2 linked regions of the Gemmatimonas phototrophica genome follow. The protein of the gene in region 2 binds, or shares a complex with, the protein of the main gene of each other region. Links are inferred from orthologs where the notes say so. Each region holds a gene or a part of one and is shown on either strand. Other genes may lie near its edges. The genes, in order: dnaN and GEMMAAP_RS13035.

Region 1 (11,142 bases), 3.1 Mb from region 2 along the record:
CGTCGGTAATGGTTTCCGTATCAATGGCGATGTACGGCACCTCGCGCACGCGGGCCAGCAACGCCGTCAGGGCGTCGAGCGAATCCACCGTGCGATACACGGCATCGGCGAGCACCGGCACGCCGCTCTCGCCACGCACCACCGGCAGTGGCGCCGGGCGATCAGCGAGCGACGGGGCACGCGACGCCGGGGGGGCCGGGGCCGCTGCCGCCGGGGCCGATGACGGACCGGCAGTGGCGCCCGTGCCTCCAACGTCCTTCAACAGGCTGCTGAATTCGAGCTCCAGATACAGCGCCCGCAGCGCCTCGGCGTTCGGGGCGTTCACCTGGAGTTTGGTGGGATCAAGCTCCACCGGAACGTCTTCGTGAATGGTCACCAGCTGCTTGGAGAGCCGAGCCTCGGCTTCGTATTGCAGCAGCGCTTCACGCGGGCGCTTCTTGGTGATCTCGTGCACGTGCGCGATGATCTCTTCGAGGGCACCAAACTGATTGATCAGTTCAATGGCGCCCTTCTCACCAATGCCCTTCACCCCCGGCACGTTGTCGGAGCTGTCACCGACCAGTGCCAGATAATCAATGACGCGTTCGGGCGGCACACCCAGCCGATCGTTGGCGTTCTCCACGCCCACCCAGTTCTCTTCCACGCTGGCCGGACCGCCCCGACCGGGGTTGAGCAGCCACACGCCCGGACGCACCAGCTGCTGAAAGTCCTTGTCGCCGGACACGATGACCACGTTGTAGCCGGCAGCCACTCCCTTGCGCGCCATCGTGCCAATCACGTCGTCGGCTTCAAACCCTTCGGCCGTGAGCACGGGAATGTCGTACGCGGCCAGCAGCTGCATGACGCGCTCGAGTCCCTGATCGAAGTCGGCCTGCAGATCGTCGGTGAGCCGTTCGCGGGTGGCCTTGTAGTCGGGGTACAGCTCGTCGCGGAACGTCGCACCGCTGTCGTGCACCCAGGCCAGCAATTCGGGCTTGTGCGTGTTGAGCAGGCGCTTGAGAAAATTGGCGACGCCCCACGCAATGGAACTGTTCTCACCACGACTGGTGGTGAGTGGACGCTGCATGAGGGCAAAGAACGCGCGATAGATGAGCGCGTAGCCGTCCACCAGAAACAGTCGCGGGGACGGCGGGAGGGTCACGTCAGCCATGGTGCGTACCCTCCCGTTTCAGCAGCAACTCAGCGGACGCCGAGCTTGCGACGAATGGCCACGTCGAGATCGCCACGACTTTGGGCACTGAGGCGCCAGCGGCCAAAGCCGGTCTGGTCAACGAAGATGAGCTGGATACGAAGCTCGCGATATTCCCAGATCTGCTGGCGGACGCGCTCATTTGGATTGAGCAACCCGGTGTCGATAATGTTGTCCGGATCGCCCAGCGCAACAAAGGCTGTGCCGCGATCCGACTGCCATCCGGCTCCGGCATCATCACGGAAACGGACGTTGGCGTTGCGGATGCGCGCAAAGTAATCACGTATGCCTTCATGTTCAGCCGTCCCGGGCACCGGATCGGTTTCCTGCAGAAACGTCGTCCAGGCCGCCGCCCGCGCACTCAGGTCCGCTTCGCGCAAAGCCCTGATCCGCTCGGCGTTGGTGAAGAGACGCAAATAGGCGATCATTTCGTCGAACGTGCCAATGGGCACATCTTCGCCCAGCGACACCAGGATGCGAGTGCGCGCGGTGTCGGGGCGCCCGGGCGCCGAGACCAGCACCGTGTTGATCCCCACCGCGAGTCGATTCACCAGAATGCCAACCGTACCGCTGCGGCCGCCGGCGCGCACCGGCAGCGTAACCAGGGTGTCCACGCCCACAATATCCGCGTCGCCCACCACGCGTACCTGCATCGATGCGGGCGGTGTGGGCCCTACGGCGTCGAGGTAGATCGCGAGCACGGAATCGATGCCATAGACCACCGTGGCCCGCGGGCGGGCCAGAATACGCGGCAGCGAATCGACGCTCTGCCGTGGAATGGCCTCGTACACCGGCACCGGTGACGAAAGCCCCTCCGGTGCCAGTCGCGGCACCTCCAGTGAGACTTCTTCGCTCGAGTTGCGGATGCTGGACTCATCCTTGACGCTCATCGACATGGTGTAGCGGCCGGGCGCGAGGCGCACGAACTGCTGCCAGATGATGCTCTCGTCGGAACGCGACGTTTCCCGGAAGGTTGGGACCCGTACCTGCTCAGTGGCTTCGATGGTACGGACCAGAGTGGCGCCCTGCCGGATCTGCACGCGCGCCACGTACCCCGCTGCGTAGCGGTCGCCTTCGCGCGTGAAGCCGAGCGCGCGGGAAGGGAGCGAGAGGGCCAGCAGGGTGAGCGTGGAATCCGGAGACGGCATGCGCAGGAAGGAGACCGATGCCGTGAAGGGGATGGCCCCCGATCCGGCCACCAGTCCCATGGACCGGTACAGCCGCTGCATTTCGGCCGGCGCTCCCAGCACCGATGGCGGGGCCCCTGGTGGGCCACCTGGCGCAGTCGGTACGGTTGAGTTCGCTCCGGTGGGGCGCGCGCGTGCGCAACCGGCCAGGAGAAGGGCGGCAGTAGCCGAGAAAATGAGGGTCCCGAAGGCGGGACGCGAAAATGGCTTCCGTGTCATGTTATGACGTATAGTCCAAAGGTTACGACACGTTCCTGTTCTTTGTCTTGCTGCGACTGCCGTACGGCGTTACGTTCGCCCCGTGGCCATCGAGACGCTAGTCGGGACGACTCTTGCCGGGTACACGGTGCGTGGGAAGGTTGGCGAAGGCGGTACAGCTACCGTTTTTCGTGCCGATCATGCCACACATGGCACCGTAGCCCTGAAGGTGCTGCGCGAAAAGCTGCAGCACGATAAAACCGCTGTCGCGCGTTTCCTGCGCGAGGCACAGTTCGGTGCACGGGTAGAACACCCGAACATCGTACGCACCCTAGACTACGGCCAATCGGACACCGATCGCTACTATCTGGCGATTGAGTGGGCCGGTGGCGAGATCTTGGACAAGTACGCCGAAAAGAGCGGCCCCCTGCCGTGCAAGGAGGTTGGTGAGATCCTTGCCCAGATCTGCGGAGCGGTTCAGGCGGCCCACGATGTGGGCATCGTGCACCGCGACCTGAAGCCGGAGAACATCATGTACGATCCGGCGGCCAAGCACATCAAGCTGCTCGATTTCGGCATTGCTGCCGATACCGACGCCGCTCCCGACCAGCGCTTGACCCGGGCCGGGTTTTTCGTGGGCACGCTCATGTACGTGGCGCCGGAAGCATTGTCGGGCGAGCTGGTGGGTCCGGCGGCCGACCAGTATTCGCTGGCGACCATCGCGTACTTCCTGCTCTCCGGGTGCCTGCCGTACACTGGCAAGTCGCCGCGTGAGCTGTTCTCACAGCTGCTCACCCAGCCGCCGGTCTCGCTCAACAAGGCGAAGCCCAGTCTCACGTTCCCGACCGCCGTGGAAGCGGTGGTCATGAAAGCCCTGTCCAAGGCGCCCGCCGAACGGTATCCGTCGGTCAAGGCGTTCTCCGATGCCTTCATCGAGGCGGCCGGTAGCACGGTCATGCCCACTGGGCAGTCGGCTCCTGCCCCCTCCTCAGGGGGCGGCGGCGATGCCGGCAAGGACAAGGGCGGACTCTTTGGCAAGATGAAGGGACTGTTCGGACGTTGACCGACGCCACCATGACACGCCTGATCGCCCTGCTGGCCAGCCGTTCGGCCAAGCGGGGCGATTTTGTGCTGGCCTCCGGCCGGCGCTCAAATCTGTATGTGGACTGCCGCCTCACGGCGATGCACCCCGAAGGGCAGCTCCTCATTGGGCGGGCCGGCCTGGCCGCGCTCCGTGCCACCGGCTGGCCCGTAGACGCCGTGGGCGGTCTGACCCTCGGCGCCGACCCGATTGCCTACGCCATTGCCCATGCCAGCGCCTTGGCCGCCGAGCGCGGTGACGGGGAGATGGTTCGGGGCTTTACCGTACGCAAGGAAGCCAAGCAGCACGGGACCGGGAAGCTCATCGAAGGGCCGTTCCAGGCCGGCGACAAGGTGGTGGTGGTGGAAGATGTGATCACCACCGGTGGCTCCGCCCTCAAGGCGGTCGAAGCCATTCGCGCCGCCGGCGGCGAGGTGCTGGGCGTGTTGTCGCTGGTAGACCGCCAGGAAGGCGGGCGGGAAGCGCTGGAAGCGGCGGGCTTGCGGGTCATCAGTCTGGTGACCGCCGAACAGTTGATGCCGCTGATCGCGTAGACTGGGGATTGGCGGGGGGCCACGCCCCGATACCCCCCGCCGGCTTGCGCGTCTTGTACGCGTATGGCCTCTCCCGCCCTTCCCTCGCTGACGCCGCGGTCGATGCCGCGACTGCTCACCCCCGCCTCAACGCGGGCGGTGCCGGTCTCGGCCGCCACGCTCTACGAAGAGGAGCGGGCCAAGGATGTCGCTACCTTCCGCGTGGCGTCGCGCCGCCGGCTGTGGAGCACGATCATCGTGGCCGTCGTCCTGGTTGGCGCCATGCAACTGGGACTCGCGGCCGTCCCCCTCTGGACTGTGGCCGGGATGTTGGCCGGAGCGCTGGCGCTCAATGCGCTGCTGTCGGTCCTCGGGTCCACGCCGTCGCTCTACCGCCGCTGGCTCAAGTACCTCTTTGCCATCGTTGACACCGCCCTCATCAGCGGGGTGGTGTACGTGTTCGGGGCGCCCGTGCTGGTGCTCACCTACATCCTGGCCATTGTCCCCTATTCGTTCGATCGGGGACCCACGCTCGGGTACGTCACCACGGCGGCGTCTGTTGCCGGGTTTGTAGCGGCCAGTTTCGCGCACAACGCGTTCATGCCGTTCAGCGCCACGCCCACACCGCACATCCTGCTCGCGGCCGGGTTGCTGCTGCTCGTTTCGCAGCAGGTCATTCAGATGCCGTCGCGCCTTATCACCCGACTACGGCGAACCCGCGAGCGCATGGCGCAGGTGGAACACGGCGATCTGTCCGCCCGCGCCGATGCGCGTCACGCCGATGAACTGGGATTTCTCGAGCGCAGCTTCAACGGCATGGTGGACGAGCTCCAGCTGCTGATCGAGACGGTGCAGCGTGAAGCCGACGAAGTCGCGGCCGTGGCCACGCAGGTGTACAGCGCCTCCAGCACCATGCAGCGACGGGCGGTGGAAGTCGCCGGTGGGGCGCACTCCCTGAGCGAGGAGCTGCATGTGCAACAGGAGCGCGCCGCCCAGGGGCTTCGCACGGGACACGATGCGCGGCGCACCGCCGATTCGGCACGGCGCACCGCACACACCACGGCTTCCGACGCGCATGTGCTTGATGACATGGCCGGGGCCAGTCGAGAGGCCATTGAACGCGCCGCGCAGGCGCTGCTGCGCGTGGGGGAGGATGTGAACGCCGCCGCCACTACCGTACGTGCACTGGAGCCGGCCTCTGAACAGGTGGGACACTTTGTGGATACCGTGTCCCGCATTGCCCGGCAAACCAACATGCTGGCGCTCAACGCCGCCATTGAAGCCTCGCGTGCCGGAGAAGATGGGCTGGGGTTTGCCGTGGTAGCAGATGAAATCCGCGCGCTGTCGGTGGAAAGTGCGATGGCGGCCAAGCGCGTGGCCGCCACGGTGCAGCGGGTGCGCGATGACATCAGCGCCGCCGTCCTGGCCATGGATACGACGGCTGACGAGGTGCAGGGGGCCGGGACCATTGCCCGTGATGCCACCCGGGCGCTCACCACCATGGTGGACGGCATTTCGCGCATCACGAAGCAGAGCGATGAAGTGGCCGTGCTCGCTGAAACGCAGGCGCAGCTCTCCGCCTCAGCCGCGTCTGCCTTCGAAGCGCTTGATCTCTCCGCGCAGCGCGCGTCAGCCGGCGCCCGTACGGCGGCGGATGGTTCGGCGGCGCAGCGCAGCAGTCTCGAAGAGCTGTCCCACAGCGCCCAGCAACTGTCGCAGGCGGCCGCGCGGCTACGCTCCATGGCCCTGCGGCACACGACAGAGTTTGCGGTGGTGCGCTAACGCCTAATCTGGCGCCGCCACCCGTTCACTGTCGGGACGGCGTTGCACCAACCACTGCGGTGGCGATGCAAACGGATCGAAAGTCTGGAGCTGCTGTCGATACGGGAGGACGAGCGATTGCCGCATGTGCTCCAGCATCTGTTCACCGGAATAGCGGCGTCGAAACTCCGCCGCTCCCATGTGCAGAATGCCCGAAACGTGTCGGGAGAAGCTTTGCGGTGACGAGTACTCCATGAGAAAGGAGACCTGGGTTATGGAACTCCCCGGATTCTCCAGCAGGTGTGCGGCGCGTACCAGACGGGCCGCGGCCAGATACTTCTTGGGCGCCGGAATACCTGCCCGGTAGAATCGACTCATGAGGGTGGTAGGGACCACACCGATGTAGCGGGCCAATTGCTGCACTGTGGTCATGCTGCGCGGCACTGTGAAGAGCGTGTCGAAAAAGCGCACGCTGCTGCTGCGGGCCGTCGCCAAATCATTGCGCAGTGTGCGAATGGCGAGGTTATCAATGCTCCCCGGTGTTTCCGCATTCACCAGCGAGCGCAATTCGCGCCACCCGGCAGGATCGCGTGTATCCACCAGGGTGCGCACGCCATGTTCACCCAGCGATAGCAGCGCGGCTGACGATCGGGTCTCGTAGGCCGACAGGAGCGCCACAGCCGGCACCCGCGGAAACTCACGAACAAGCCGCGCGACCGAAGGCGCGTAGTGCTGCTGGTAGCGCGACACGCTGACGATGACCGCCGACACGGCGTGTGTGCGCAGATCGCTGAGCACCTGGTCCAGGTTTTCGCGATGCACGGTAACACACCCTCGGCCGGTCAGGGCATCCACGCGCTGCTGTTCCGCCGGCGTCACGAACGTGACCACGGCACGTGGTGCTCGACTGCTGGTGACCATGTCCATCCTCCGTTCAAGGTGACTGCTCAGGCCGAAGCAGGACTCCGCACCTGGTTATGAACGGGGCGACAATACCGGCGCATGTCACTCCGCTGTCAGCCTGCCGCGTGCTGGTGTATGTCTGGGCGCTGATTTGCCGCGCCATGCCCCGTCATGATGGGGGGCGCCGTTATATTGGGCAGACACGGATATCGTCGGCCGGACGGTCGCGAAGATGGGGGACGGGCCCTGGTGGCCGCGCCTCAGCTCCGAGGAAAGTCCGGGCTCCACAGGGCAGGTTGCCAGGTAACGCCTGGGTGCGTGCGGCGCGAGCTTCACGCAACGGACAGTGCAACAGAAAGCAAACCGCCGCCTTCGCAAGAAGACGGTAAGGGTGAAAGGGTGGGGTAAGAGCCCACCGCGCGTTCGGCAACGAACGTGGCTCGGTAAACCCCGACCGGAGCAAGGCCAAATAGGCGGTGAGAGACGGCCCGTCTCGAAAGGGCTGCCAGGCCTTCGGGCTGACGCAGTGAACCGCGGGTAGGCTGCTGGAGCGTGTCGGTGACGGCACGCCGAGAGGAATGACCGTCCGGTGCACCTCGGTGTACCGACAGAACCCGGCTTATAGGCCGGCGGTGTCCGTGTGTTTTTTCCAGTCTTTTCGGGAAGTGATGTAACGTGACGAGACCCGTAAAGAGAGCAGTTTTTGGCGCTTTTGGCGCAATGCTGGCGTCTGCCTGCGGTGGTGGTGCTGTTATTACTCCAACACCAAGCCCCGCTCCAATTCCGGTTCCCGCGCCTGTTGAGCGCGGTCCCCTGCGTGTTTCGCTCCCCGGCCGCGTGCCAATGGCCACCTGGCGTGTGCAATCGCTGGCGCGGCTCAAGGTGAGTGGCGAGGGGGTGAGCGGATCGGCCGCCGATGAGCAACGGGTGGAGTCGCGCGCGCTCGTGTCGTGGCGCTTCGACCGTACCACCGCTGGCGCGCTCAAGGGCGCGGGTCAGGTGGATTCGTTCACGGTCCGCACGAGCTTTGACAACAGCAAAGGGACGATGCTCCCCACGATGCCGGCGCTCCTGCTGCTGGATGCCGTCATGGACAGCGCTCTGGTGCGGGTGACCACCCGCCCACCCCTGGCTAACGAGTGTGACCGGCCAGAAGCCGGCGCAGCCGCACTGGCCCGTGAACTACTGGTCCGCATTCCCAATGGAATTCTGGCCGGAGAACGGTGGAAAGACAGTACGGTGACCCTTGTATGCCGCAATGGTGTCCCAATGACGGTGTATAGCACCGTCATTTCAACGCTCGAAAAGCTGGACGATCGCCAACTCGTGCTTCGACGGGAGCTGGTCACAAGGCTCGAAGGGAAGGGCGGATCGGCCTTCAGGAGCCTCGAACTGGCCGGGACAGCCACTGGGTCCCAGCGGGTGGAGATCGCCGCTGCAGGGGGCACTGTGGAGCGTCTGGAGGGCACATCGACCCTGACGATGCAGGCGACGGAACGGACACCGGGCAATGCGGCCCGCACCCAGCAGATTGTGCAGAAGGTCGAGGTGAGGGCGGAGCGGGTGCGGTAGTTGAACTGAGAACTGACAACTTTGACTGACGACTGAGAACTCCGACTGAAAACTGAGAACTCGCCCGAAGATCACGTGATCCTCGGGCGAGTTCTCAGTTGTGAGTTCGAGTTGTCAGCTGTCAGTTCAAGTCTTGAGTTATCAGTTCTTGTGAGCTGACAGCTTTCCACCTCAATCCATCAACCGCAGCGGCATGACCAGGCAGAGGTACTTGGCCGGGTCGTCCCACCCTTCGGGCTCGATGGTGGCGGCACGTTCGGGGGCCTTGAACGTGAGGCGCACCTGCTCGGTGGGCATGTAGCGCAGGATTTCCAGCAGATAGGTGGCGTTGAAGCCGATATCGAGCTGATCGCCGGTGTAGTTCACCGGGAGTTCGTCGCTGGCTTCGCCCAGATCGGGGGTGGTGACGCTGAACTTCAGCATCCCGGTGTTGAACGACATCTTGATGCGGTGCGTCTGATCGGACGCAATGACGCTCATGCGCTTGAGGGCGCTGGTGAGCGCGGCCTTGTCGGCCAGCGCATAGCGGTCGTTGTCCTTGGGGATGACCTGTTCGTAGTTGGGATACGGACCCTCAACGAGGCGGGTAAAGACCGACGTGAATGGCGAGCGGAAGCCGAGGTGGTTATCGCCGCGCGCAATTTCGAGTTCTTCTTCGGCCGGAAAGAGCCGGCGGATTTGCTCGAGCGCCTTGGGGGGCACGATGAGATCGCCCGGCGGGGCGCTGCTGGCTTCGACTGGCAGCTCCATCTTGGCCAGGCGGTGACCGTTGGTGGCCACCATGCGCATGCGCTCTTCGCGCAGCTCCCAGAGCACGCCGTTGAGAATGGGTCGCGACTCTTCGGTGCTGACGGCAAAGGCGGTGTGCGAGATGAGTTTTTGCAGTTCTCCCGACTTGACGCGCCACGAGTCGTTGAAGCGTACGCTCGGGAACGTGGGGAACTCATCGCGCGGCAAGCCAAGCAGCTTGAACTTGGATCGTCCGCACTCGATGGTCACTCGCTGCTCGCCGCTCGCCGTGATCTTGACCGGCGACGGCGGCAGCTCGCGGGCGATCTCGCTGAGTTTCTTGGCGGGAATGGTGATCGCGCCAGGCGTTTCGACGTCGGCACTGACTTCCGTGCTGACAGCGATATCGAGGTCGGTCGCGGAAAAGCGAATTCCGCGCTCGGTGGTTTCGACGAGCAGATTGGCGAGTACCGGCAAAGTGGTCTTGGCCGGTACCGCAGCGGTCACGGCCTGGAGGCCTTCCTGCAGTTTTTCACGCGAGATCGTGAACTTCATGCCCGTTTTTGTGGAAGGACTGCGCACACCTGCTGTTTAAAAACAGACTTAGATATAAAAACAGTGGTAGTAGCAGGGGATGTGGGCTTGTCTATAAACGCTGCAAGCTACGCGTTCAGAACACCTTTCGCCATATCACCTCATGTGGACTTCCTGTGGGGAGGCGAGGAGACTCCCCGAAGTTGCACAGGTGGGGGTGGCAAAAATGTGGGGGACTGTGGAGCGATGGGGATTCAGGTGCCGAGCTGGCCGGTTGTCCGCAGAGTTTCCAACATGCCCCGAACCTTCAAAACACGCTCGGTAAACCCGGCTTCGCCGGCCATATCTTCGGCCACCCGCTCCAGGGAATGGATAACCGTGGAGTGGTCGCGCCCACCGAAGGCGTTGCCGATCTCCACCAGCTGCAGTGCCAGGAGCTCGCGACAGAGGTACATGGCCACCTGACGCGGGGTAGTGAGCTGTTTGGTGCGGGTCTTGGAGCGCAGCCCATCGGGGGTGACCCCCCACTCGCGCGCCACGACCTGCTGAATGGTGGCGACGGTGATGGTGGTGGGCGGGACGTCGGGGAAATCGGACGTGTTGGCCCCCCGGAGCTTGTCGCGCAGCGCTTCGCGGGCGAGATCGACGGAGATCTCGCGGTGCTTAAAGGAGGCGTACGCCAACAGCTTGATGATGGAGCCTTCGAGCTCGCGCACGGACGACTTCACATGCTGGGCGATGAACTCGATGACTTCGTCGGGGATGGTGAGCTCGAGGTGATCGACGCTCGCCTTCTTCTTGAGGATGGCGATGCGGTGCTCGAGATCGGGGGAATCGACGTTGGCGACCATCCCCCACTCGAAGCGGGAAATGAGCCGGGATTCGAGTCCGGGGATTTCCTTGGGGGGCCGATCGGAGGTGAGCACGATCTGGCGCCCGGCCTCATAGATGGCGTTGAAGGTGTGGAAGAACTCCTCCTGGGTGGATTCCTTCCCCTTGAGGAACTGCACGTCGTCCACGAGCAGCAGGTCGATTTCCCGAAAGCGGCGGCGGAAATCGCCCATCTGGCCGGTCTGAATGGCGCTGATGAACTCGTTGGTGAACTGCTCGGTCCCCACGTACGCAATGCGCAGCGCCGGGTTGCGGCGGAGCTGTTCGTGGGCGATTCCCTGCATGAGGTGGGTTTTGCCGAGCCCCGTTTCTCCGTAGATGAAGAGCGGGTTGTAGACCTTGCCGGGAGCCTGGGCGGCGGCCTGAGCGGCGGCCGCGGCCACGTCGTTGGACTTGCCGATGACAAACTGGTCAAAGGTGTACAACGGGTTGAGTGGCGTAGAAATGCGCGATTGCTGCTTTGTTGGTGGCGCGACAATTGGTGCTGGCGGTGGCGCCACGAACATGTCCATCTGCACCCGCCCGGCTCGTTCCTCGTTCACCTTGAAGCGCACCTTCATGGGG
Region 2 (10,996 bases):
GCGCCCCGGGGGCCACGCCCACCGTGGCGCCCGCTGCCGTGCCGGCGACGTGCGTCCCGTGGCCGTGGCAATCGCTGGTGTTGTTGTCGCCAAACGCCGAGAAGCCGGGCAACAACCGCCCGCTGAATTCCTGGTGCGTGGGCAGAATGCCCGTGTCGAGAATGTAGACGCGCACGCCGCTGCCGTTGGCAGTAAAGCTGTAGCTCTTGTCGAGCGGCAGCACCCGCTGGTCCAACCGGTCCTGCCCCCACGAGCGCGCGGCCATGGTACCCATGCCCTTCGCCTGCCCATCCATTTCAATACGCTTGATCCCCTTGGCGCGCTTGAGATTCTCCAGCGCCTTGGGAGACATGCGCGCCGAGAACCCCTTCAGCGCATGGGTGTACGTGTGCTTCGAATTGCCGCCCAGTTGATTCATGAGGGCGCGCGCGCGACCCGTGGGGTCGCCTTCGCTGTCTTCAAAGGTCACAATCACATCCACCGCACCATTGTCTGACGCCGCGGCCGCCGACGGCAGGCCAATCACTTCGGCTTCGGGAGCCGTAATGGGTGAGCGGTCGTCCGCACATGCGACGAGCGACATGGCAGCCAGCGTGGCCAAAGCGACTGAACGAAGGGAAGAGCGCATCGGGTACCCGTCATGAAGGGCGAGGTGCAGCCGCTGGATGCGGCCTGCATTCGCCTTCAAGACGGGCATGGGTCACCAATCGCCACGACCGTTTTGCCGTGTGGACAGAACGTTGCCAAAGCTGTAACACATCATGAAGCGCACGCCATTCTCACCGGAGAATGACGTGCGCTGTGTCACACTTTGGCCGTCGTGGTGACGTTCGGTTAGAAGGTGACCGTCACAGCTGGGGAACAGACCGTGCCACCCACGTTGCACACTTTGTAGCTGTAGCTCCCGCGCGCCAGTTTGCTGTCGTTCTGGCTGCCGTCATTGGCCGTTACCAGATACTTCGCCCCGTTCCGCCAAATCTCGGCGCTGCTCCCCGTCACACTTCCCCACGACAACCGCGCCGTATTGCTGTTCTTCGTCACCTGACGGCTCACCGACAAAGTGGGCGTAGCCAGAGGCGCGGGAGTCACTGTGGTGGTGGTGTCCTTTGGCGTTGTGGTCACCGTATCCGTTGGCACGGTGCTCACCCCAAAGAGCGACGACAGCAACACATTGGGCGACCCGGTCCCGGCCCCCGTGACCACGTTGGCCGTGGCGCCATTCACCATCGAGCTGCGCACCTGCAACGGCGTATACGCGGGATAAGTGCTCAGAATGAGCGCCGCCACGCCGGCCACATGCGGCGAGGCCATGGAGGTGCCACTCATGGCGGCATAGTTGGCGCTGCCGGTGTAGTACGCCGAGTAGATGTTGCCCCCCGGCGCAAAGAGGTCCACGCACTTGCCCCAATTGCTCCAGCTGGCTTTGGCATCGGTGCTCTCGGTACCGCCCACCGTGAGCGCATTGGGGGTGGCCGCCGGCGACTGCGTGCAGGCATCCACGTTCTTGTTGCCAGCCGACACCGCATAGACCACCCCGGCCAGAATGGAGCGCGTCACGGCATCGTTCACCGAGCTGCTCACGCCACCGCCAATGCTCATGTTGGCGACCATGGGGATGCTCTTGTTGTTGTTCTTCTGGCTGGTCACCCAGTCAATGCCGGCAATGATGCCGCTCCACGATCCGTAGGCGGTGCAATCGAGCACGCGCACCGGCACCACCTGCGCCCCGGGGGCCACGCCCACCGTGGCGCCCGCTGCCGTGCCGGCGACGTGCGTCCCGTGGCCGTGGCAATCGCTGGTGTTGTTGTCCCCAAACGCCGAGAAGCCGGGCAACAACCGCCCGCTGAATTCCTGGTGCGTGGGCAGAATGCCCGTGTCGAGAATGTAGACGCGCACGCCGGTGCCGTTGGCGGTAAAGCTGTAGCTCTTGTCGAGCGGCAGCACCCGCTGGTCCAACCGGTCCTGCCCCCACGAGCGCGCAACGACGGTGGTCATGCCCTTCGCTTGCGCATCCAGTTCAATGTGCTTGATCCCTTTGGCGCGCTTGATGTTCTCCAACGCCTGCGGCGACATACGCGCAGCAAACCCCTTGAGTGCATGACTGTAGGTAAAGCGGGGCGTGCCGCCCACTTGATTCATCAACGCGCGCGCGCGGCCAACGGGATCGCCTTCGCTGTCGTCAAAGGTGACAATGACATCGACCGCCGAGTTGCTCGAGGCGGCTGCGATGGCCTGTGAGGCCAGCTCCACGTCCGGTGCGGTCACGGCGGGAGGACTATCCGTACACGCGGTCAGTGAACCCATGACCAGCGATACAACAACAGCAGGACGGAAGAACGAACGCATAGTAGCAACCCATCTGCAAAAGCCGTGATGCGTTCCGCTGCTTCGCAGTCCGCATTCACTTGCTTGACGGGGTTTCGTGACAGCACGCAACACAGCCAGAGGGCATTTCTGGTGACGTGTGCCACCAGTGTAATGATTCTGATTGGAATATCATGCGGGCGCGACGAATCGCGTGTCCCGTGTCACACCATGCGCACCCGCATCATGCACTCGCGCGCGTCAGTCAGGCGCGCGCGGCCCGCAACGCATTCAGGATCACGGCAACATCGATGGCTTCCTGAATGATGGCGCCGGCTACTGGCGTGAGCTGCCCGGCGGCGGCAAAGGCCATCCCAACCAAGGAAAGTCCCAACCCAACACCAATCGATTGCCGCGCAATGCGCAGCGACCGACGGCCAATGCGCACGGCTTCGGGAATGCGCGATGGATCGTCAACCAGCAGCACCACATCGGCTGCTTCCGCAACAACACCGCCGCCGTGCCCCGCCAGCGCCACTCCCACGGTTGCGGTGGATAATGACGGCGCATCGTTGGTGCCGTCACCCACCATCATTACCGTGCGGCCGGCCTTTTCCAGCGCGGTCACACGCGTCACCTTGTCCTGCGCCTTCAAGTCGCCAGCGTACTGCGTGATGCCCACGGCTTCGGCAATGGTGCGTACATTGTCGGCCTTGTCACCGGAGAGCAGATGCAGATCGGCAATGCCCAGGGCACGGAGTTCCGCAAACATGGGCGCCAACTCCGGACGTAACTGATCGGCAAACTCAATGCGGGCCACCGCGCCACCGTCCGTCCCGACATACGCACGTAATCCTGTGCCGTCATGCTCCATGCGCGACAGCACACCGGCGGTCACTGGTGACAACTCCAGCAGCGCCTCCCGCACATAGTCGGGCGCCCCGACAAAAACAGTCTCGCCCTGCACGCGGCCCCGGATACCACGCCCCGCCGATTCCTGCAGCTCCGTCGCGTTCATGAGTGGCGCGCCACGCTCCTCCGCCTCCGCGACAATGACGCGGGCCAGCAAATGTCCTGATCCTTGTTCCACGGCGGCTGCTTTTCCCAGCAGGTCAAGCACAGCCCCGTTGTGTTCCACCACAATGTGCGCAATGCGCGGTTTGCCAACGGTCAGCGTTCCGGTTTTATCGAACACGGCCGTATCTACCTTGGCGAGCCCTTCCAATGCACCACCATGACGGACAATGATGCCACGCTTGGCAGCGCGATTGATGCCCCCAATGATGGCCACCGGTGCGGCCAGAATGAGCGGACAGGGTGTAGCGACCACCAAAACGGCCAACACGCGCGACCAGTCGTGTGAGACCAGCCACGCCACACCACATGCCACCAGCGTGAGCGGCGTAAACCACACGGCCCACACATCAGCCGTGCGCTGCAGCGGACTCTTGGATGCCTGCGCCGACCGCACAAGATCCACAATCTTCGCGTATTGGCTCTCCTGCGACCGCCGTTCGGCGCGCAGCGTAATCGCGCCGTCCTGATTGATGCTGCCGGAAAACAACCGCGCGCCGGCGGCAACACGAACCGGAACGGGCTCGCCGGTCAGTCGTGACGTATCCACATGGGAGGTCCCATCAATGACCACACCATCGGCCGGCACCAGTTCGCCGGGCCGAATGAGCAACGCATCACCCGGAACGATCATGGCGGCCGCAATGTCCGTCACTCGGCCCTCGACCACGCGATGCGCCGTGGTTGGTGCGTCCGCCTCCAGCGCCTCGACCGCATTGGAGGCCCGCGCTACGGCATACGCGTCGAGTGCCTCCCCACCTGTTTGCATGAGCACGACCACCAGCCCCGCCAATGGTTGCTCCAGCAACAGCGCACCAACGATCGCGAGCATGGCCACGACATCCGCTGCGAACTGGCCGCGCAACATCCCGCGAAATGTTCGCCACGCCACCGGCAGTCCAGTGACAATCAAGCCCAGCAGCCAGATGCGCCCACGCCACGGATCAGCCGGGACAAACAGTGGCGCGATCGCTCCTGTTAACAGAAAGGCTAGCGTTGCGAACGGAAGGGGGGATATTGGAACAGGTATTCCGGATAAACGCATGTGAGTTGTTGCGGTGTCATCAGTCATCGCGAACGGCAGCGGGCAGGGAGTCTCGCCCGTGCAGCGTCATGCAGATACGTACCCATACGACACGCGTCGCCCGTGCGCCATGGGGTTCTCACCGGCCGGCTCATTCTCCGATTAGTTTTGTCAGCTATGGCGAATACGCACTCACACGCAGCCCTGGCAGCCATCGTCGATATTGCGGCTGATGCAATTATCGCTCTCGATGACAACTTCCGCATTGTACGCTTCAATCGGGGCGCGGAGCAGATTTTTCAGTGGACGGAGCCCGAGATGATCGGGCAACCACTCGATCGGCTGCTCCCCATGGCCTCGCGCGCCGTGCATCGTGGGCACATGCGCACCTTCGCCGAAGGGGAGCTGGACGCGCGGGTGATGGCGAGCCGCCGCCCAATTGCAGGGCTGCGCAAGAACGGTGAGACCTTTCCGGCCGAGGCGTCCATTGCGCGCGTCACCATGGAAGGCGAGCGCACGTTCATGGTGACCCTTCGCGATGTGAGCGAGCGGGTCAAGAGTGAAGAGCGACAGAAGCTCCTCGCGACGGCTGGGTGGGTGCTGGCCGCGTCGCTCGACGTGGAGAGCACGATGGCTACGATTGCCGAGTTGCCGGTACCGCTGCTCGGGGAGTGGAGTTTGTTGGAACTGCTTACGCCCGATGGCGCGATGCGTCGCGCGGCAGCAACCCACGTGGACCCGCATCGGCACGAAGACACTGCCGCACTGCTGTCAAAGATTGCCGAGCCGCTGGATCTGGAGCCGACCGCTGCCAGCAGCGCGCGAGTGGCCCACGAGGCCGAAGCCCAGCGCATTACCGATATCAAGGCGTGGCTCGGCGCCAACTTCCCCGACGCCTCCTCGCGGTCGCGCGCAGAGTCGCTGGGGGCCAGTGCGGTACTCCTCGTGCCGTTGCGGGCGGGTGGACGCGCCATTGGTGCATTGCATCTCGTCCGCACACGTCCCGGAGTAGCCCACTCGCTTGAAGAACAGCATGTGGCCGATCAGTTCGCTGGTCTGGCCGCGCTGGCGCTGGAGAACGCGCGACTGTACCAGCAGTCGCGCAGCGCGGTGCGTGAGCGCGACGAAATGCTGGCCATCGTCTCACACGACCTGAGAAATCCGGTCAACGCCATCGTGATGCTGACGGGGGCCGTACTCAAGCGTGAGCCGCCGTATGCCGGTGCGCCGGAAGACGCGGCCCCCATGGCCCGCGACGAAGTGGAAGCCGTGCGCGCCGCCGCCCGTCAGGCCGACGGACTCATTCAGGACTTGCAGGACGTCTCGCGCATTTCGGCCGGCCGGTTACGCGTGGAACGCCGACGCGTGCCGGCCGGTGACATCCTGAAGGAATGCGCCGACATGTTTGAGCCGGTGATGGAGGATGCCGCGCTGCGCTTTGTCCGTCAGGTGGAGAGTGATCTGCCCGTGATTCTGGCCGATCGGCACCGCTTGCAGCAGGTGTTGTCCAATCTGCTCGGCAATGCGGTGCGCTTCACGCCGCACGGGGGAGAAGTGGTGCTGACGGCCACGCGGTTGGAGGATATGCTGCGGATCAGTGTGCGCGACAGCGGCCCCGGCGTGGCGCCCGATGACGTGCCACGCCTTTTTGAGCGCTATTGGCAGGCCCCTCGGCTGCTGCGCGCTGGCTCAGGGTTGGGGCTGTATATCGCCAAGGGCATCGTGGAGGCGCACGAAGGGGAAATTGGCGTGGAGTCGGAAGTGGGGAAGGGAGCGGAGTTCTGGTTTACCGTCCCCTTCTGAGGCATCTCCGCCTCTAGCCAAACAACCGGGCCTGTGCGGCCTCCTTGAGAGCGACCACGGCAGGGTGCGCCAGCTTTCGTTCTGCCGAGATTGCGTAGAACTGCTCTTTCACTTCCGGCAGGCGACCCACGACACGAACGTGGTACGCCCGCCGGATTTGTGCTTCCACCACGCTTGGCGCGGCAAAGAGACCCATCCCCTCCTGCCCGAAGACTTGCAGGAGCGCGACGTCCTCGGCCTCACACACAATGCTGGGGCGCACATTGTTGGCCACACACCAGGTGTCCAGCGAACGGCGCATGGCGGTGTTTGACGTCGGCATGATGAACGGCGCGCCGTCCAGCGACTGCGGGAAGCGGCGTCGGTACTTGGCGCTCAAAGCTTCGGTGGCAAACACGGTCACGCCACATTCACCAAGCAGGTGATTGTACAGCGTCATGGGAATGGACGATGAGGCGGGGGTGTCGGCGAGCACAACATCAAGGGCATGTACTGCGAGATCGGCCACCAATCGTTCGGTTTTATCAATGCGACAGGTGAGGTGTAGTCCCGGCACCGCATCAAGGGCAGGGCGAAGCAGACGCCACGTGGTAAGCTTCGGCAGTGAATCCGAGATGCCCACGATCAGTCGCGCCGGTAGTCTCACGTCGCCACGCGTCAATGCCTCCGTGAGTTCGCGCCCGGTGCGAAACATCTCATCGGCATAATGAAAGACCAGGTGGCCCGTGTCGGTGAGCACCAGATGACGCCCACGACGTTCGAACAGCGCCGCCCCCATGGAGCGCTCCAGCAGCTTCAACTGCGTACTGATGGTAGGCTGCGTGAGATGCAATACCACTGTGGCCTTGGCAATGCTTCCCTCGCGCGCCACCACCCAGAAGTACAACAGGTGCTGGTAATTCAGCGTGTTGAGCGATAGCTGCGTCATCTGTGGTCCGGTTCAGGGAGCGCGACGGTACTTTTCGCCACGGACAACCTGCACATCCGAGAGATAGGCGATGACTTCGTAATCCGCGAAGTACTGTTTGGAGATGTATTCAACGATGCGATCGGCCACCTCGGGCGGGACGATCGTTTCGATGCGGACGTTGATCCCGGGAATTTCCGCCGCGTGCAGGGCCCGCGATCCCTGGCCGCGCCCCTCCACCACCGTGAAGCCGGTCGCGCCCAGGCGACGCAGCTCGGTGGTGATGCGCGGCTCGAGCACCGGCTCGGCAATGATCGTAACCAGCTTGAACGAATGCGTGAGCATAATGGTGAAATCGTGGAGGGCTACGTCGCGATCGCCTGAGCGATGCTGTAGTAGATCGGAATGCCGGCGAGGATGTTGAATGGAAAGGTGATGGCGAGTGCAGCCGTCAGCGAGTACGTCGGATTGGCTTCCGGGAGCGTGAGGCGCACCGCGGGGGGCGCGGCGATGTAACTCGCGCTGGCGGCCATGGTCCCCAGGACGGCGGCACCACCCGGAGAAAGGCCCGCCCATGCGCCGAGGATGACACCGATGGCGCCGTGCAGCAGTGGCATGACAATCCCGAAGGCGAGGAGGAACGGGCCCACCTTCTTCAGGTCACCCAGTCGATCACCGGCCACGATCCCCATCTCCAACAGGAAGAGCATGAGCGCGCCCTTGAAGCCACTCTCGAAGAATGGCGAAACCGCGTTCCAGCCGGATTCACCCATGAAATAGCCAACCACGAGCCCACCGACCAGCAGGACCATGGTGCGCCCCGTCAGGACCTCGTGAAGGACCTCACGCACGGAGCCGTGGGCGTTCTTGTCACCGCCCAGGGCCAGCAGTTGTTTGTTGCGCTGGATGGCGCCAATGGCGAGCGCAATGTGAATACCCGGACTTTCGAGCAGGGTGAGCAACGTGGGCATGAACCCTTCGGCGGGTGCGCCAACGCGTTGCATGAACTGTTGCGCAGCAATGAAGGTCACTGCGCTGACCGATCCGTAGTGCGCCGCCATACCGGCGGCGTCCGATGTGCCGAAGCGTCCCACGTAGCGCATGACCGCATAGGTGCTGAGCGGCGTAATGCAGCCGAGGAGGAGCGTTACGCCAGCGGGCGCAACGATGCTGTCGAAGGACGCGTGGGCGAGTTCCACCCCGCCCTTCAGGCCAAGCGCAAACAGGAGGTAAATGGAAAGGGCACTATACACGTCCTTCGGCAGCGAGAACTCACTGCGCATGAGGCGGGTCACGATCCCGAGCGCGAACGCGAGCGGGATCGGCGAAAGCAGGTTGGCCTTGAGCGTCTCAATCATGACCGCAACATCGACAATCTCAATGCTATAAACAAATTGAATGTAATGAGCGAAAACATTGAGCAAACAAATGAAAGCGCCGGATACAAAAAAACCGCGATCGTCTGATCGCGGCTCCTCTGTGCGTGACGCCTGCGCGTCAGCGGGCGGGCTTAGTGCTTCTCGGCCGCAGGCGCGGCGGCACCACCGGCTGCCGGAGCGGCTTCCTTGTGCTCCGCGTCGGCGGCGCCGTGATCACCAGCGGCAGCCGGGCCGTGCTCCTCGGCACCCGACTGCTTGGCTTCATCGCGCTCGAAGTAGACCTGCTGGGCCATCGGATCGCGCGGGTGGCGATACGTGTTGTTGTGGATCGTGTACGCGCCAAAGCCCAACGCTGCCGTCATGGCAACGGTCACGATGGCCGCGCCCCAGCCCAACTTGTTCGGATCGTACTGCTGAGCACTCATGAAGACACCCTGAGCAGAAAGAAATATCGGTCGGCGATACGGCCGGCTCGCGGCGAAAGAAACGCGTTTGCCGCACCGCGGGGGAACCTAGTGGGACCGGGCTTATTCTTCCACCCTTGGCCCGGTATCGTCTCCGGGTGCCACCAGCCGAGCAGGAAGAATTGACCCAGAGCCATAACGGTTCCGGATGCGATCCAGTGCCCGAGTCAGGGCCCGGTCGCGCGGGGACTCGTCCGGGTCCGCGTCCCCCGGTGCCGATTCCGGGGCCGGGGGCGGCGGGGCGAAGAGTCCAAGCTGGGCGGCGGGCAGGGGGGCTGCTTCCGGTTCATCGTCAAAGTGCGACAGGGCAATGCCCAAAAGGCGCACGGGGACCCGGCGCTTCCCCCGGAGCTGCCGCAGCAGCGGCCTGGCGGCTTTCAGCACCGACTTCTCCGACTCGATGTAGCCTGAGAGGGTTCGCTGGGCCGACCGGGTGCGGAAATCCGTGTCTTTGATTTTGACGGTCACGGTGCGGGCGCGCAGCGCCTGCAGACGGAGATCGGCGCTGACCCGGACGGCCAACCGGAGCAGTTCGCGCTCAATCACCCCGTCGTCATTGAGATCATGGGCAAATGTATCCTCACGACTCACCTGCTTTTGGCGCTCACGAGGGGTGACCAGACTGTCGTCCACCCCCTGTACGCGCCGCGCGAGCCAGGGGCCGGCGCGATCGCCCAGGCGGCTTACGAGCGCGGCTTCGCTCCATGCCTGCGCCTCCCGGACATGCACGAGCCCCATGCGCTCCAGCTTTTCGGAAAGCTTGGGGCCCACCATGGGCAAGTCGGCCAGGCGAAAGGTGGAGAGGAACGCGGCTTCCCCTCCCGCCGCCACACAGTGCACCCCGTCAGCCGTCGTACCGGGTTTGGGTTTGGCGACTTCCACCGCCATCTTTGCCACCAGTCGCGAGGTACCGCCGCCTATCGACACCCGCAGGCCGGTCGCCTCGAACACCGCATCCCGAATGCGGTGAGCCGTGGCCCGCAGCGGTTCGTGCCCGTACAGCGCCTCGGTGCCCCCAAGATCGCAGTACCACTCGTCGATGCTCGAGGCTTGCACCACCGGGGCGAAGCGGGCCAGGACGGCCTGAATTTCCCGGCTGCGTGCGCTGCAGGCCCCACGGGGCACCGGCACGCACATCGCGTCGGGACACAGCTTGAGTGCCCGGGAAATCGGCATGGCGGAGCGGACGCCAAAGGTGCGGCATTCGTACGAGGCGCTGCACACCACCCCGCGTGAGCCCGGTCGTCCGCCAACAATGAGCAACCGGGCCTTGCCCGCCCCTTCAGGGTCTTCCTGCCGAGCGACCGCCACAAAGAATGCGTCGGCATCCACGAGCAGAATTCGGCGCGGCGGAGTCATGGCGGAAAACTAAGTCCCCGTGGCATAGTGTTGCCGTGACCCCCGCCATTCTGCTCGTCAAAAAAGCCGGCGTCCCGCACGACGTCCTCAGCTATGTGCACGACCCCAAGGCGGCCTCCTACGGGCTCGAGGCGGCCGACGCCCTCGAACTTGATCCGTCCAGCGTGTTCAAAACGCTCGTCGTTGACGTGGACGGGGTGGGGCTCGCCTGCGCCGTGGTACCGGTGAGCGGGATGCTCAATCTCAAGGCCATGGCCGATGCCCTGGGGGGGCGACGCACGACCATGGCTGACCAGCAGGCCGCCGAACGGGCCACCGGATACATCGTGGGCGGCATCAGTCCCCTGGCACAAAAGCGTCCCCTGCCGGTGGTGCTCGACGAGACCGCCATTCTGTACGAGCGCATTCACGTCAGCGCCGGACGTCGCGGGCTGGAGCTCGCGTTGCACGCCGACGATCTGCTGATGCTCACCCGCGGCATTCTCGCCCCCATTGCACGCGACTGACGCGCGCCGTGCGCTGACTACACGGCGCGCGGCCGATTGGGAGCCGTTTCAAGTTCGAGATTCGAGGCGCGTCCACGCGCGGCCACGGGCCAGCGAGTTTCCACCGCATGTCCACGCACGCCGAAGATCTCGTCGAAGAGATGCACCACGATGCACACGTGGTTGGGGATCACCCG

Evidence for each region.
Region 1: the proteins of GEMMAAP_RS13035 (region 2) and dnaN are in contact, whole or in part, in a solved structure (PDB 1OK7), measured with the Escherichia coli proteins. The link is inferred for Gemmatimonas phototrophica from one-to-one orthologs.

What each region holds. Positions count from the first base shown.
Region 1 is NZ_CP011454.1:369-11,510, reverse strand. The notes cover bases 7,653-10,628. They hold dnaN (DNA polymerase III subunit beta), read right to left. Parts: upstream 9,709-10,628; coding sequence 8,596-9,708; downstream 7,653-8,595. Other genes in these bases: dnaA (chromosomal replication initiator protein DnaA), read right to left, coding at 9,942-10,628; GEMMAAP_RS00020 (hypothetical protein), read left to right, coding at 7,696-8,424. In the rest of the region: polA (DNA polymerase I), read right to left, coding at 1-1,150; GEMMAAP_RS00050 (GWxTD domain-containing protein), read right to left, coding at 1,180-2,595; GEMMAAP_RS00045 (serine/threonine-protein kinase), read left to right, coding at 2,678-3,637; pyrE (orotate phosphoribosyltransferase), read left to right, coding at 3,649-4,209; GEMMAAP_RS00035 (methyl-accepting chemotaxis protein), read left to right, coding at 4,273-5,970; GEMMAAP_RS00030 (helix-turn-helix domain-containing protein), read right to left, coding at 5,974-6,876; more of dnaA, read right to left, coding at 10,629-11,142. UniProt on the Escherichia coli protein: Confers DNA tethering and processivity to DNA polymerases and other proteins. Acts as a clamp, forming a ring around DNA (a reaction catalyzed by the clamp-loading complex) which diffuses in an ATP-independent manner freely and bidirectionally along dsDNA.
Region 2 is NZ_CP011454.1:3,072,062-3,083,057, reverse strand. The notes cover bases 8,167-10,996. They hold GEMMAAP_RS13035 (DNA polymerase Y family protein), read right to left. Parts: upstream 10,315-10,996; coding sequence 9,019-10,314; downstream 8,167-9,018. Other genes in these bases: GEMMAAP_RS13025 (alanine racemase), read right to left, coding at 10,838-10,996; ybaK (Cys-tRNA(Pro) deacylase), read left to right, coding at 10,350-10,820; GEMMAAP_RS13040 (hypothetical protein), read right to left, coding at 8,623-8,916; GEMMAAP_RS13045 (sodium-dependent bicarbonate transport family permease), read right to left, coding at 8,167-8,470. Outside these bases: GEMMAAP_RS13075 (S8 family peptidase), read right to left, coding at 1-583; GEMMAAP_RS13070 (S8 family peptidase), read right to left, coding at 835-2,346; GEMMAAP_RS13065 (heavy metal translocating P-type ATPase), read right to left, coding at 2,570-4,246; GEMMAAP_RS13060 (sensor histidine kinase), read left to right, coding at 4,580-6,205; GEMMAAP_RS13055 (LysR family transcriptional regulator), read right to left, coding at 6,219-7,133; GEMMAAP_RS13050 (P-II family nitrogen regulator), read right to left, coding at 7,146-7,457; more of GEMMAAP_RS13045, read right to left, coding at 7,478-8,166. UniProt on the Escherichia coli protein: Poorly processive, error-prone DNA polymerase involved in translesion repair and untargeted mutagenesis. Copies undamaged DNA at stalled replication forks, which arise in vivo from mismatched or misaligned primer ends.